Regions from separate parts of the Undibacterium sp. TJN19 genome, predicted to be linked through region 3. Evidence: predicted binding sites of a transcription regulator. Region 3 holds the regulator's gene; each other region holds the start of a gene.
What was found. The regulator sigma-54, encoded in region 3, starts transcription at its own class of promoters, with help from an activator protein. The targets are predictions, from matches to a motif close to TGGCANGNAANCTGCTTT.
Positions count from the first base shown of each region.

Region 1 (4,248 bases), on a different contig from region 3:
AGGTGGCTGAGCCGTGAAGCTTCTTGTGCATCGGTATACCAGGCCGAAGCGCTGGCGCTACGTTTGGCTGCATACAGGGCCACTTCGGCATTGCGTATCAGCGTCATCAATGGCAAAGGTGTATCGGTTGTCATTGCCAGGCCCACCACCAGGCTGACATCAACTGAATGCTGACCACATCTGACCGGGTCTGCCATGGATTGACTGATGCGATGAAGCAGGTCTTCCATCTTGCTTTTTGAGCTGTTGAAACAGAGTATGGCGAAAGCACCGCCAGCCAGCCTGGCCAGCCAGGGTTGTTGCCCGTTCTGATCACTGGCAAGCACGGCCTTCAAACGCAGGGCAACATCGGAGATGACGGTGTCGCCAGTGTCAAAACCCAGGGTTTCATTGATGCTTTTCAGGCGCGCCAGATCCATCAGTATCAGGCCCTGGTGCGGTTGGCCCTTGCCCTCATGGGTCTTCAGCAAAAACGTGCGGTTTGGCAAATCGGTCAAGGGGTCGTAATAGGCAAGGTGTTCAACCGCCTGCTCGCGTATGCCGATGGCCGTCGCCATATTGTTGAGTGCTTCACCAACACGCGCAACTTCTTCTGTCTTGCTGGGAATAAAACGGGTCTTGTAATCACCGTTGGCGATTTGCAGGGCACTGGCTTCCAGTCTTGCCAGTGGCCTGACGACACTGCGCGTGGTCAGCCATGCCAGTACGGCTGCCAGCAATACCGCAAATACAGAGAGCACGACAACCATCATGCCGGTGTGTTCAAAATCTTGTTGCGCTTCAGCCTGGTGTAGCTGTATCAGTTTTTGCTCGCGGCTGAGGAAGTTTTTTGATTCCTGTAACAAAGCGGCCAGTGCAGGCTGTACCTGTTTCAGGAAGGTCGATTTTGCTGCGTCCTGGCCTTCGTCTTCCAGTTGGTTGACGGTGGCAATATAATTGGCAAGATAGATGCTGTGTTTTTCTTTCAGCAGTTTCAGCGTTTGCAACTGCTCAGGGTCGCTTAAAGTCGTTTCCAGCGAAGCGATCAGCCTGACGATCTGGCGGTTTTTTTCATCGACTGCGGTGTATTCGGGAACACGTTGCTCGTAAGGAACAGTCAATAGCTGAAGCAGGGCGCGCCCGACGTTCTCGGTGGAAAGACTGAGCTCTTGCACATACAACAGGCTTTGCATTTCATTGCGAGCGAATTTTTCGCTCAGCATGGTCATTTTCTGTATCTGTGAAATTGGTAAAAACAACACAATACTAAACAAGAACAGTAACAAACCATAGCTGAGTGCCAGTCGCACGCCGATGCGACGCAAGCGCAAAAAGTGAATCAGTCTATTGAAGCTATTGCGCATAGTGATGGCGGTCCGGTTTGACGTGGTAGGTATTAACTTCAAGTATACGATGATGCATAGCTTAAGTGGCAACTTAGTGGCTGATAAGCGGCTGATAAGTGGCCGATAAGTGGCCAATAAGTCGCTGCTAAGTAGTTGCTCAATGCTTACTGTATCAACATATCTCAGTTAATGTTAATACACTATTAATTACGAGGACAAGACTATTTGTCTTCTGTTGCCGGGCTAAAACAAAAAGTAAGAAAGTTGTGCGAAAAATCGAACTTTATGGTGCAGCGCACTGAAATGGTCTGAATGTTGATGTGATCAAGGCAGTGCCATAACAGATTTTGAAAGCACTGCGACATCAAGTGGCATTGTCCATCTGCTGGCTGATGAATAATCAGTTTTTCGATATTAAAACCATATTTATGCAAAGTCAAAATGGTGCGGACTTATTAAAATCCTGTTGCTTCTATTGTGGCGCTTGCTAACTGGCATTGCTCTTGCTTAGTGACTGTGCAAATATGTAAAGGAGCGGCCATGAAGAAGTTAAAGCTTGTGATGGTAGGGAATGGTATGGCAGGTGTACGTACCCTGGAAGAGTTGATCAAGATTGCTCCCGACCTGTATGACATTACCGTTTTTGGTGCAGAACCTTACGCCAATTACAACCGCATTCTATTGTCACCGGTGCTGGCGGGTGAACAAACCATCAAGGACATCATGCTCAATGATGTCGACTGGTATGAAGAAAATAATATCACCCTGCATCTCGGTAAAAAAATCACCAAAATTGACCGCTACAGGCGCATCGTAATTGCCGAAGACGGCACAGAGACTGAATATGATCGTCTGTTGCTGGCGACCGGATCCACACCTTTCATGCTGCCGGTTCCCGGCAAAGACCTCAAGGGTGTCATTGCCTACCGTGATATTCATGACACCAATGCCATGATCGCCGCCGCGCAAGAACATACGCATGCCGTTGTCATCGGCGGGGGGCTGCTGGGCCTGGAAGCTGCCAATGGATTGAAAATGCGTGGCATGAGCGTCTCTGTAGTGCATTTGCCGGGCTGGTTGATGGAACGCCAGCTTGACCCTGTCGCGGGCAAGATGCTGCAAAAATCGCTGGAAGACCGTGGCCTGAACTTTTTGCTGGAAAAAAATACCGAAGCCATCATCGGTGATGATGCCGGTCATGTCAAAGCCATACGCTTTACCGACGGACTGGAGATACCGGCACAATTGATTGTCATGGCTGTGGGCATACGCCCGAACACGGCATTGGCAGAGTCTGCTGGTCTGTACTGCAATCGCGGCATTACCGTCAATGACACCATGCAGACTTATGACCCGCGCATTTATTCAGTCGGCGAATGCGTGAACCATCGTGGCACGGTTTATGGCCTGGTTGCTCCTTTGTTTGAAATGGCCAAGGTCTGTGCCAATCATCTGGCCAATTTTGGCATAGGTCGTTACCAGGGCTCAGTCACTTCCACCAAACTCAAAGTGACTGGCATCGATCTGTTTTCTGCCGGTGAATTCATGGGCGGTAAAGATACCGAAGAAATCATTCTGTCCGACCCCATAGGCGGTGTTTACAAGAAGCTGGTGGTGAAAGACGACAAACTCATCGGTGCGTGCCTGTATGGTGACACCGTCGATGGCAGCTGGTATTTCAAACTGCTGCGTGAAGGCAAGAACATTTCTGAAATCCGCGACTCTTTGATGTTTGGTGAATCGAATACCGGTGATGTCGGTCATGAGGGGCATACCAAAGCTGCCGCCATGCCGGATGAAGCCGAAGTCTGCGGCTGTAATGGCGTCTGTAAAGGTACCATCGTCAAGGCCATCAAGGAAAAAGGTCTGTTCACGCTGGACGATGTGCGCAAGCATACCAAGGCATCAGCGTCCTGCGGTTCCTGTACTGGCCTGGTGGAACAGATCATCATGTTTACTGCCGGCGGTGATTATTCCACCGCATCCAAGGTCAAGCCCATGTGTGCTTGTACTGATCATAGCCATCAGCAGGTGCGTGAGGCGATCAAGCTTAATAAATTACTGACTGTGGCAGGCGTGCAGGAATTCATGGAGTGGCGCACCCCGAACGGTTGTTCGAGCTGTCGTCCGGCACTTAATTATTACCTGATCTCGACCTGGCCGCGTGAAGCGAAGGATGATCCGCAATCGCGTTATATCAATGAACGCTCACATGCGAACATCCAGAAAGACGGTACTTATTCTGTCATCCCGCGCATGTGGGGTGGTGAGACAAATTCTTCCGAATTGCGGCGGATTGCTGATGTGGTTGATAAATTCAAGATACCGACCGTCAAAGTAACCGGTGGTCAGCGCATCGATTTGCTGGGTGTGAAAAAAGAAGATTTGCGCGCCGTATGGCAAGACCTGGGTATGCCTTCTGGCCTGGCATATGCCAAAGGTTTGCGTACCGTAAAAACCTGTGTGGGCAGTGAATGGTGTCGTTTCGGAACGCAAAATTCCACTCTCATGGGCCAGCAACTGGAACGTGAGCTGGCACGCATGTATGCGCCGCATAAAGTCAAGCTGGCGGTATCTGGGTGCCCGCGTAATTGTGCCGAAGCAGGTATCAAGGATGTCGGCGTCATCGGTGTTGATTCAGGCTGGGAAATTTATGTCGGTGGTAATGGTGGTATCAAAACCGAAGTGGCACAGTTCTTTGTCAAACTGAAGACGCATGAAGAAGTGATGGAACATGCAGGCGCTTTCCTGCAGCTATACCGCGAAGAAGGCTGGTACCTGGAACGCACCGTGCATTACCTCGCCCGTGTTGGTCTTGACCATGCGAAGAAAATTATCCTGGAAGATCACGAGCGTCGCAAAGACCTGTATCAGCGTCTGCTGTTTGCATTGGAAGGTGAGTCTGATCCTTGGCATGAACCAG
Region 1 covers NZ_JBMPPL010000005.1:118,637-122,884, reverse strand. The annotation lists gene ACO0LH_RS15725 (EAL domain-containing protein) at 1-1,343, opposite strand, end outside; gene nirB (nitrite reductase large subunit NirB) at 1,866-4,248, shown strand, end outside.
Region 1: nirB (nitrite reductase large subunit NirB) is a predicted target of sigma-54. The motif match lies at 1,818-1,835, and genes of this name have one in related genera.

Region 2 (4,248 bases), on a different contig from region 3:
GACAAGGATGCATCTATCCAGCGACTGGCATCCAGAATAGCTGCCACCACGGCACGCGCCGTGTTCGGGTATTTCTGTGCAAATTCTGCAGTGGTACCCAGCACTTTTTCTGGATGGTCTTTCCAGATGTCTTGCGTGGTTGCGGCGGTGATGCCTATGCCATCAGCAATCGCACGGTGGTTCCATGGTTCACCCACACAATAGCCATCCATATTGCCAACGCGCATATTCGCCACCATTTGCGGCGGTGGTACGGTGATCACCTTGGCATCTTTCATGGGGTTGATGCCGTGCGCAGCGAGCCAGTAATACAACCACATCGCATGGGTACCGGTCGGAAAAGTCTGGGCAAATGTGTATTCGCGCTTGTCGGTCTGCATCAGCTTTGCCAGACCTGCACCATCGACTGCCCCCTTGTCGGCCAGCTTTTTAGACAAGGTAATTGCTTGGCCGTTGTTGTTGAGTGTCATTAAAACGGCCATGTCTTTTTTATTGCCACCGACACCCAGTTGCACACCATAAATCAGGCCGTACAACACATGAGCAGCATCGAGCTCACCATTGACCAGCTTGTCGCGCACACTGGCCCAAGATGATTCTTTGGAAGGAATAATCTTGATGCCGTATTTTTTATCAAAGCCCAGCACCGACGCCATCACCACTGACGCACAATCAGTCAGCGGAATAAAGCCAATATGGACTTCTTCTTTTTCTGGCTTGTCTGATCCAGCTGCCCAGACCCCACCTGTATTCAACCCCATGATGCCTGCCCCCGTTGCCACTGCGGCACTTTGCAAGAAACTACGACGTTTGAAATTCGGTTCATGATCTTCCTGCGCATTGACAAGGTTAGCTAGCTTGGTAGATGGTTCCTGATTCGTCATGTCTGCACTCCAGCTTAGGTATTAACTTCTGCAATGAAAAAAGGCGTCATCCCACGCCGGAAAACCGTGTGGAAAGACACCTTTGTCTGGTGAGGTGACCGCCGTTAGTCAGGCTCACTTTTTCTTACGTACCAGCTTTGGTACTTTCTTTTAGCCTAGCAATTGCCGTGCCATATCATTTCGCGCGCGCATGGTCAGGTAAGAAGCACGATAAAAAAGAAAACGGCGATGTTTTTCGCACCGCAATGACGCGGCGCACCAATTACACGCACAAGTCTGGGCTTAAGCCCCCAGCAAATCCGCGACGTCCAGTATGCGTTGCGCCAGATCTACCAGTTTCAGATTTTTTTCCATCGCCTGCCTGCGCATTCTTTGGTAAGCCTCATTTTCTGACAAGTGATGACGCTCCATTAACAAACCTTTGGCGCGCTCTATGGTTTTGCGTTCTTGCAACTTGGCCCTGGTATCCGATAATTCTGTGCGCAGTTTCTGATCAGCATTGAAACGGGCCATGGCAACATCGAGCACTGGCTTGATACGTTCAGACTGCAACCCAGCCACAACATAGGCCGAAACACCGGCTTCCATGGCAGCCACCATATGTGACTGGTTACCATCTTCCGTGAACAAAACGATGGGGCGTGGCGCATCACGTGTCAACAAAACCATGTGTTCGAGTACATCGCGGGAATCAGATTCGGCGTCAATAATGATCATGTCGGGCTGCATCTGTGCTATGCGCTCACTCATGTACAGATCACCCGGAATCACGGCGATGATGTTATAACCTGCCTGCAGCAAGCCTATGCGCAAGGCGCGTGAACGTGCCAGTTGCGCCTGAGCATGCTCTTGCAATTCGTCTTCAGTCTGGATAACCGTATTCACCACCACAATCCGCAGGCTTTGTGATGGTGGTCTTATCGCATTATCACTATTCGGTTTGCTGCGCATTTGTGGGCAAGGCCAGATATAATCTCGTTATGCGAACTGTAGCAAGATTCGCACCAATCCAGTTTTTCTGGATGAAGGCAAACTATTTGTTATCGGCTTGCTATTTTCAAGCGATACATCACCAGCTTACCTGCCTTTAATCCATCCAATTTAGAAATTTACATGATAGTTCTCGGCGTTGAATCTTCCTGCGATGAAACCGGCCTGGCCTTGTATGACACGGAGCGTGGTCTGTTGTCACATGCCCTGCATTCACAAATCGCCATGCATCAGGAATACGGTGGCGTTGTGCCTGAACTGGCATCACGTGACCACATTCGTCGCGCCCTGCCCTTGCTGACTGAAGTATTAGGCAAGGCCAATCTGGGCAAGAAACAGATAGACGCAATTGCCTATACCCAGGGGCCAGGCCTGGCAGGTGCGCTGCTGGTAGGCGCATCCGTGGCTTGCGGTCTCGGCATGGCACTGGATATTCCGGTATTGGGTGTGCATCACCTGGAAGGCCATCTGCTATCACCCTTGCTGGCCAGCCAGCCGCCGGAATTCCCCTTCATCGCCTTGCTGGTGTCAGGGGGCCATACCCAATTGATGCGCGTCGATGGAGTGGGGCGTTATCAGTTATTGGGTGAAACACTGGACGATGCGGCAGGCGAAGCCTTCGATAAATCAGCCAAATTACTGGGACTGTCTTACCCTGGTGGCCCGGCCATTTCAAGAATGGCAGAATTTGGTGACTCTGCCGCTTATAAATTCCCGCGCCCCATGCTGCATTCAAAAGACCTGAACTTCAGTTTCTCTGGTCTCAAAACCGCAGTGCTGACAGTAGTAAAAAATCATCCGGCTAATATCTGTGAACAGGATAAAGCCAATATTGCCCGCTGCTTTGTTGACGCCATCGTTGACGTGTTGACGGCGAAATGCCTGACAGCGATCAAGGAAAGCGGCTTGAAACGCCTGGTAATTGCTGGTGGCGTCGGTGCCAACCAGCAGTTACGCGCATCGCTCAATGCCGCTGCAGCAAAGAAACGCTTTCAAGTGTATTACCCGGAACTGGAATTCTGTACCGACAATGGCGCGATGATCGCCTTTGCAGGCGCCATGCGGCTGAAAAAAAATCCCGCACTGGCAACGCGGGATTATGGCTTTAATGTCAGGCCACGCTGGCCCTTGCAGGAGCTCGTTGCTGCCTGACACGATTCAGATATCACTTCCACACCTGGCGCTGGACTGATAATAGCAATGTCAGAGTCAGTGTCAGTAGCAAATGACAAACATGCAGGCTTACGCAGACTTATTTGTCATTTGCCGATCACTATTTTTTCTTGCTGCCTGCCTGAACGTCTTTCTTGCTGCCCAGGCGGCTTTCTTTGCCATTCATCAAATTCGCTATATTTTGGCGATGGCGATAAACCAGCAGACCACTCATGATAAAAACGGCAAGCAGTTTGACATCTGGCCCGAACAAAAACCCATAGTACAAGGGCGCAAAGATCGCCGCGATCAGCGCCGCCAATGAAGAATAACGGAATGCGAACGCCACCACCATCCAGGTCACCAGCGTCGCTACACCTAACCAGATATTAATGCCGATCAGGACGCCAGCAGCAGTCGCCACCCCTTTGCCGCCAACAAATTTGAAAAACACTGGCCACAAATGCCCAAGAAAAACAGCCAGCGCAACAATTGCGATACTGCCATCGTCCAGTTGAAATTGCGTTGCGTAGGTCATCGCCAGCCAGACTGCGAACCAGCCCTTGACGGCATCACCCAATAAGGTCAGCACGGCTGCCGCCTTGTTACCACTGCGTAAAACATTGGTCGCCCCCGGGTTTTTCGATCCATAAGTGCGCGGATCAGCCAGACCAAACAGCTTGCTTACCACTACCGCAAACGACAGTGAACCGATCAGATAGGCGGCGATGGCAGCCAGAATTGTATTCATCTTTTTCCTTATTCTTTATTTCAGAGGAAAAAACTTCCCTCAGCCAGGGGTAACACCCCAATGTGATTTTTTGATTTGTCTATTCTAGACGATGTAGGCGATTATTCATCCATAGCGCAGTCTACGGCATGTGCCTGCAGCAGGCTGATCAGCAATTCCGGCGCAATGCCGATCAGGTAACCACGTTGCCCGCCGTTGATATAAATTTTTGGTAAATCCAGTATGCTACGTTCTACATAGATAGGCATGGCTTTTTTGGTGCCAAACGGCGAAGTCCCACCAACCAGGTAACCTGAATGCTTTTGCGCATTTTCAGGCTTGCAGGGCTCTACCGATTTGCAGGCAATTTGCCTTGCCAGGTTTTTGGTTGATACCTTGCGGTCGCCATGCATGAGCACGATCATGGGCTTGGCTGCCTCGTCCTGCATGACCAGGGTTTTAACGACATGGTGCTCATCCACACCCAGCTCA
Region 2 covers NZ_JBMPPL010000005.1:290,141-294,388, forward strand. The annotation lists gene ACO0LH_RS16405 (CmpA/NrtA family ABC transporter substrate-binding protein) at 1-761, opposite strand, end outside; gene ACO0LH_RS16410 (ANTAR domain-containing response regulator) at 1,167-1,835, opposite strand; gene tsaD (tRNA (adenosine(37)-N6)-threonylcarbamoyltransferase complex transferase subunit TsaD) at 1,998-3,026, shown strand; gene plsY (glycerol-3-phosphate 1-O-acyltransferase PlsY) at 3,148-3,777, opposite strand; gene ybaK (Cys-tRNA(Pro) deacylase) at 3,879-4,248, opposite strand, start outside.
Region 2: ACO0LH_RS16410 (ANTAR domain-containing response regulator) is a predicted target of sigma-54. The motif match lies at 1,874-1,891, and genes of this name have one in related genera.

Region 3 (4,248 bases):
GGGCGGCGCGCAACATTGATGCATGATTCTTCTACAGATAAAAAAACGGGGACAGCATGCTGTCCCCTTTTTTTTGACGGCGGTATGAATGTCTGTATTGCCTGTATTGCCGGTATGGCTACCTAGCCAGCCAGATGACGCAAAGGGTGCGCATGTGCTGGCCATACCTCAGCAAAGAAACCGGCTATCTGTTCTGCACTGACTTCTACCAATGTTGCTGGCGACCAGCGTGGCGTATTGTCTTTGTCTACCACCAGAGCGCGTATGCCTTCCAGTACCTCACCATGTTTGAAACAATGGCGTACCATATTTCTTTCCATGCGCAGGCAGTCAGAGACTGACATGGCAGCACTGCGGCGCAACTGCTCCAGCGTGACTGACATCAGCAAGGGAGAGCGCTTCTGCATCACCGCCAGGGTCTGTTGTGCAAATTCGGCATTATTTTCTTGCAGCTTTTCGCAGATGGCCTTAACGCTATTACCATTGAAATCCTGGTCTATCACATCTCTCTGTATTGCCAGTTTGCTGTTCTCTGGCTGTATTTGTGCTGTGAACGGTGCAGCAAATTCACGTATGGCCACACGTATATCCGCGGCATCTGTCTGCTCCAGCAAACCCAGTAAAGCCGGTATCCCGGATGTCGGTACAAAGACATCTGCCAGATCAGCGTATAAGGCATCAGCTGCCGTAATGATTTCACCTGACAATCCCAGATAGGTGCCCAGCTCGCCCGGGGCCTGCGACAGGAAATAACCCCCGCCAACATCCGGGAACAGGCCGATATTCACTTCCGGCATGGCCATCTTGGTGCGTTCGGTGACGATGCGCAGACGGCAGTCTTCACCCGCCTGGGCGATGCCCATGCCACCACCCATGACCACGCCATTCATCAGGGCGATATAGGGTTTTGGGTAAAAATGAATCAAATGATTTAAAGCGTATTCTTCAGTGAAAAAATCTTCCAGCAGGGCAGAATCACCCTTGGGTGTTGCCGTGCCCACATCATAAAAGAAACGGATATCGCCACCGGCGCAAAAAGCCTTTTCGCTGCTGCTATGAATAAACACCGCACGTACGCTGGCGTCGTTTTGCCATGCCAGCAGGGTCGTGGTCAGCGCCCGCACCATGTCCAGCGATAGCGAGTTCAGCGCCTTGGGTCTGTCGAGTGTGATGAAGCCTATATGGTTCTTGACGGAAGTGAGTACAAATTCGCTCATGGTGATTCGCTATGCAGGGTAAGGGACGAAGCTGTTATTCTAACTTTGCAGGCAGTGCACGTCACTAGATGTATAAGCATATGCAGAAATAGCGCAAAGAAATTTTCTGATTGTGCGAATGCGACGGATTGTCTGGCGCTAATCAATGACTCAGTCAACATGAATAATGTATATAAATGATGACTTTGCCATGCTTGGTGACGGCTCAACGATGAGTCAATAAAGCATCAATAAGGTCTCAAGAAAACAAAAAGGACGCCTTTCGCGTCCTTGTTTTGGATGCCATCAGCCCGATCAGGGCTATGGCTTACACGTCTTGGGCTGACGCCGGATCAGGTATGTGCTTGATCGCATCGTGCTGGTGACTTTGTATTTTATCTTTATGTTTGATGACCTGGCGATCGAGTTTATCGACCAGCGTATCAATCGCTGCATAGAGATCGTGTGCCAGACTTTCAACATGGATATCTTTACCGCTGATATGCAAATTAATGTCTGCTTTGTGCCTTTTTTCCTTTTCCCGGAGCTTGTCCACCGTCAGGATGACGGCGATATCAATGACCTGGTCGAAATGCCGCCTGATGCGCTCTAACTTGGTATGTACATATTCACGAATTGCAGGAGTTACTTCGACGTGATGTCCACTGATTGTGAGATTCATACTGTGCTCCTATAGTGATGTTGCTTGCCATTACGAAAAGCTCTTTGCGTTCAAATAACATTGAGCTAAATCATATATAGCAATTCAAACCGTGATTACAAGGACTACTTACAAAGATTTACGCAGGCTCACTGGGGGGATTTTGAGGGCTTCACGGTATTTGGCAACTGTCCGTCGGGCAATTACCATGCCCTGTTCACCCAGCATGTCTGCAATTTTGCTATCAGAGAGTGGGCTTTTCTGGTCTTCTGCTCCTATCAATTGCTTGATGAGTGCCCGTATCGCGGTGGAAGATGCTTCTCCCCCTGTTTCCGTCGCGACGTGGCTGCCGAAAAAATACTTCAACTCAAACATGCCATGTGGGGTCAGCATGTATTTTTGGGTTGTTACACGTGAGATAGTGCTCTCGTGTAATCCTAGTGTATCAGCAATTTCGCGCAAAACAAGGGGGCGCATGGCAACTGCACCGTGGGTGAAAAAGTTACGTTGTCTTTCAACTATCGCTTGTGCAACGCGCAAAATGGTATCAAAACGTTGCCGCATGTTCTTGATGAGCCAGCGCGCTTCCTGCAATTGTGAACCAAGTCCACTTTCACCGCGGTTTTGTTTCATGATGTTGGCGTACATGCTGCTGACGCGCAACTTTGGCATTACATCCTGATTCAAGAGCACCTGCCAGCCATTCCCTGACTTTCTGACGATGACATCGGGCACGACATAGTCTGAATCATCGGCAGTAAAGGCGATACCTGGCCGGGGTTTGCATTGCCTGATGACAGTTTGTGCATCGCGCAAATCTTCATCATCGCAGTCCAGTATTTTCTTTAATTTCGTGAAATCCCGTTGTGCAAATAAAGTGAGTTGTGTCTCAACAATATTTAGTGCAAGGCGGCGTGTCACGAAAGCAATCCTGGGCAGGCGCCTGATTTGCAAGGCCAGGCACTCTGCCGGGCTGCGCGCACCCACACCTGCCGGGTCAAAGCTTTGCAGCATGTTGAGCGCGAAGGCCAGCTCTTCCGGTTCTATGCACAATTCCAATGGCAAACTGGCATGGATTTCATCCAGGGTTTCAGTCAGATAACCATTGCTGTCGAGTGCATCGATCATCAGCTCTACCAGCGCACGGTCGCGTGGCTCGCGCAGGTTCAGGCGCATTTGCTCCAGCAGGTGTTCGCGCAAGGTAGTTTGCGCTGCGCCCAGTTGTGGGCGGCCATCTTCATCATCGCTGGCTGCTGCGCCATGGTGACCATCATCGAAGCTCCAGTCGTCTTCATTGGTGCTCATGGTGTCATTGCTGGCAGGGGCTTCAGCTTCCTGGTTTTGCTCTGTGCTTGCGGCTGCTTCTTCGCGTATGGCTGGCGCTTCCATGCCGGCATCCGCGGCACTGCTGCTGGTGTTGATGGCACCATCGGCCAACAGACGTACAGCATGGTCAAGCGGGTCATCGACACGCTCAAGCAAGGGGTTTTCTGTCAGCAGGGTTTCCAGTTCCTGATGTAATTCCAAAGTGGAGAGCTGCAATAACCGTATCGATTGTTGCAGTTGGGGCGTTAATGCCAGATGCTGGGAAGTACGTAGTTGCAGGCTTTGTTTCATGATGATTCCCGTCACATCCGGAAGTGTTCCCCCAGATAGACGCGCCGCACGGATTCATTTTGTATGATGTCGTCGGGTTTGCCACTTGCCAGTACAGCACCCTGATTGATGATGTAGGCATGATCGCAAATGCCCAGGGTTTCACGCACATTGTGATCGGTGATCAGCACGCCGATGCCACGTTCTTTCAAAAAGCGCACAATGCGCTGGATTTCGATGACGGCAATCGGGTCGACCCCGGCAAAGGGTTCGTCGAGCAAAACAAAGCGGGGATTGGTCGCCAGCGCACGTGCGATTTCCACACGACGGCGCTCACCGCCAGATAGCGACAAGGCCTGGCTTTCACGAATTTTTTCAATCTGTAAATCCGCCAGCAGGGCATCGAGACGTTCATCGATTTCTTTGGTCGAAAGAAATTTTCCGTGGGCATTTTTCTGTAATTCCAGAACAGCGCGGATATTGTCTTCGACTGTCAGCTTGCGAAATACTGAAGCTTCCTGCGGCAAATATGACAAGCCCAGCACCGCCCTTTGATGGATGGGTAACTGAGATATATTGACAGCATCTATCGTGATGTCACCTGCGTCCGATGGCACCAGGCCAACGATCATGTAGAAAGAAGTTGTTTTGCCCGCACCGTTCGGGCCGAGCAGGCCAACGACTTCGCCGCTTTTCACTTGTAGCGATACGTCACGTACTACCTGGCGCGCGCCATAGCGTTTTTGCAGCCCTTTGACGAGCAGCGTACTAGCAATTGCCGTCATCTTAATTGGC
Region 3 covers NZ_JBMPPL010000001.1:686,925-691,172, reverse strand. The annotation lists gene ACO0LH_RS03235 (ABC transporter ATP-binding protein) at 1-19, shown strand, start outside; gene ACO0LH_RS03230 (enoyl-CoA hydratase/isomerase family protein) at 123-1,217, opposite strand; gene hpf (ribosome hibernation-promoting factor, HPF/YfiA family) at 1,525-1,878, opposite strand; gene ACO0LH_RS03220 (RNA polymerase factor sigma-54) at 1,987-3,474, opposite strand; gene lptB (LPS export ABC transporter ATP-binding protein) at 3,486-4,238, opposite strand; gene lptA (lipopolysaccharide transport periplasmic protein LptA) at 4,240-4,248, opposite strand, start outside.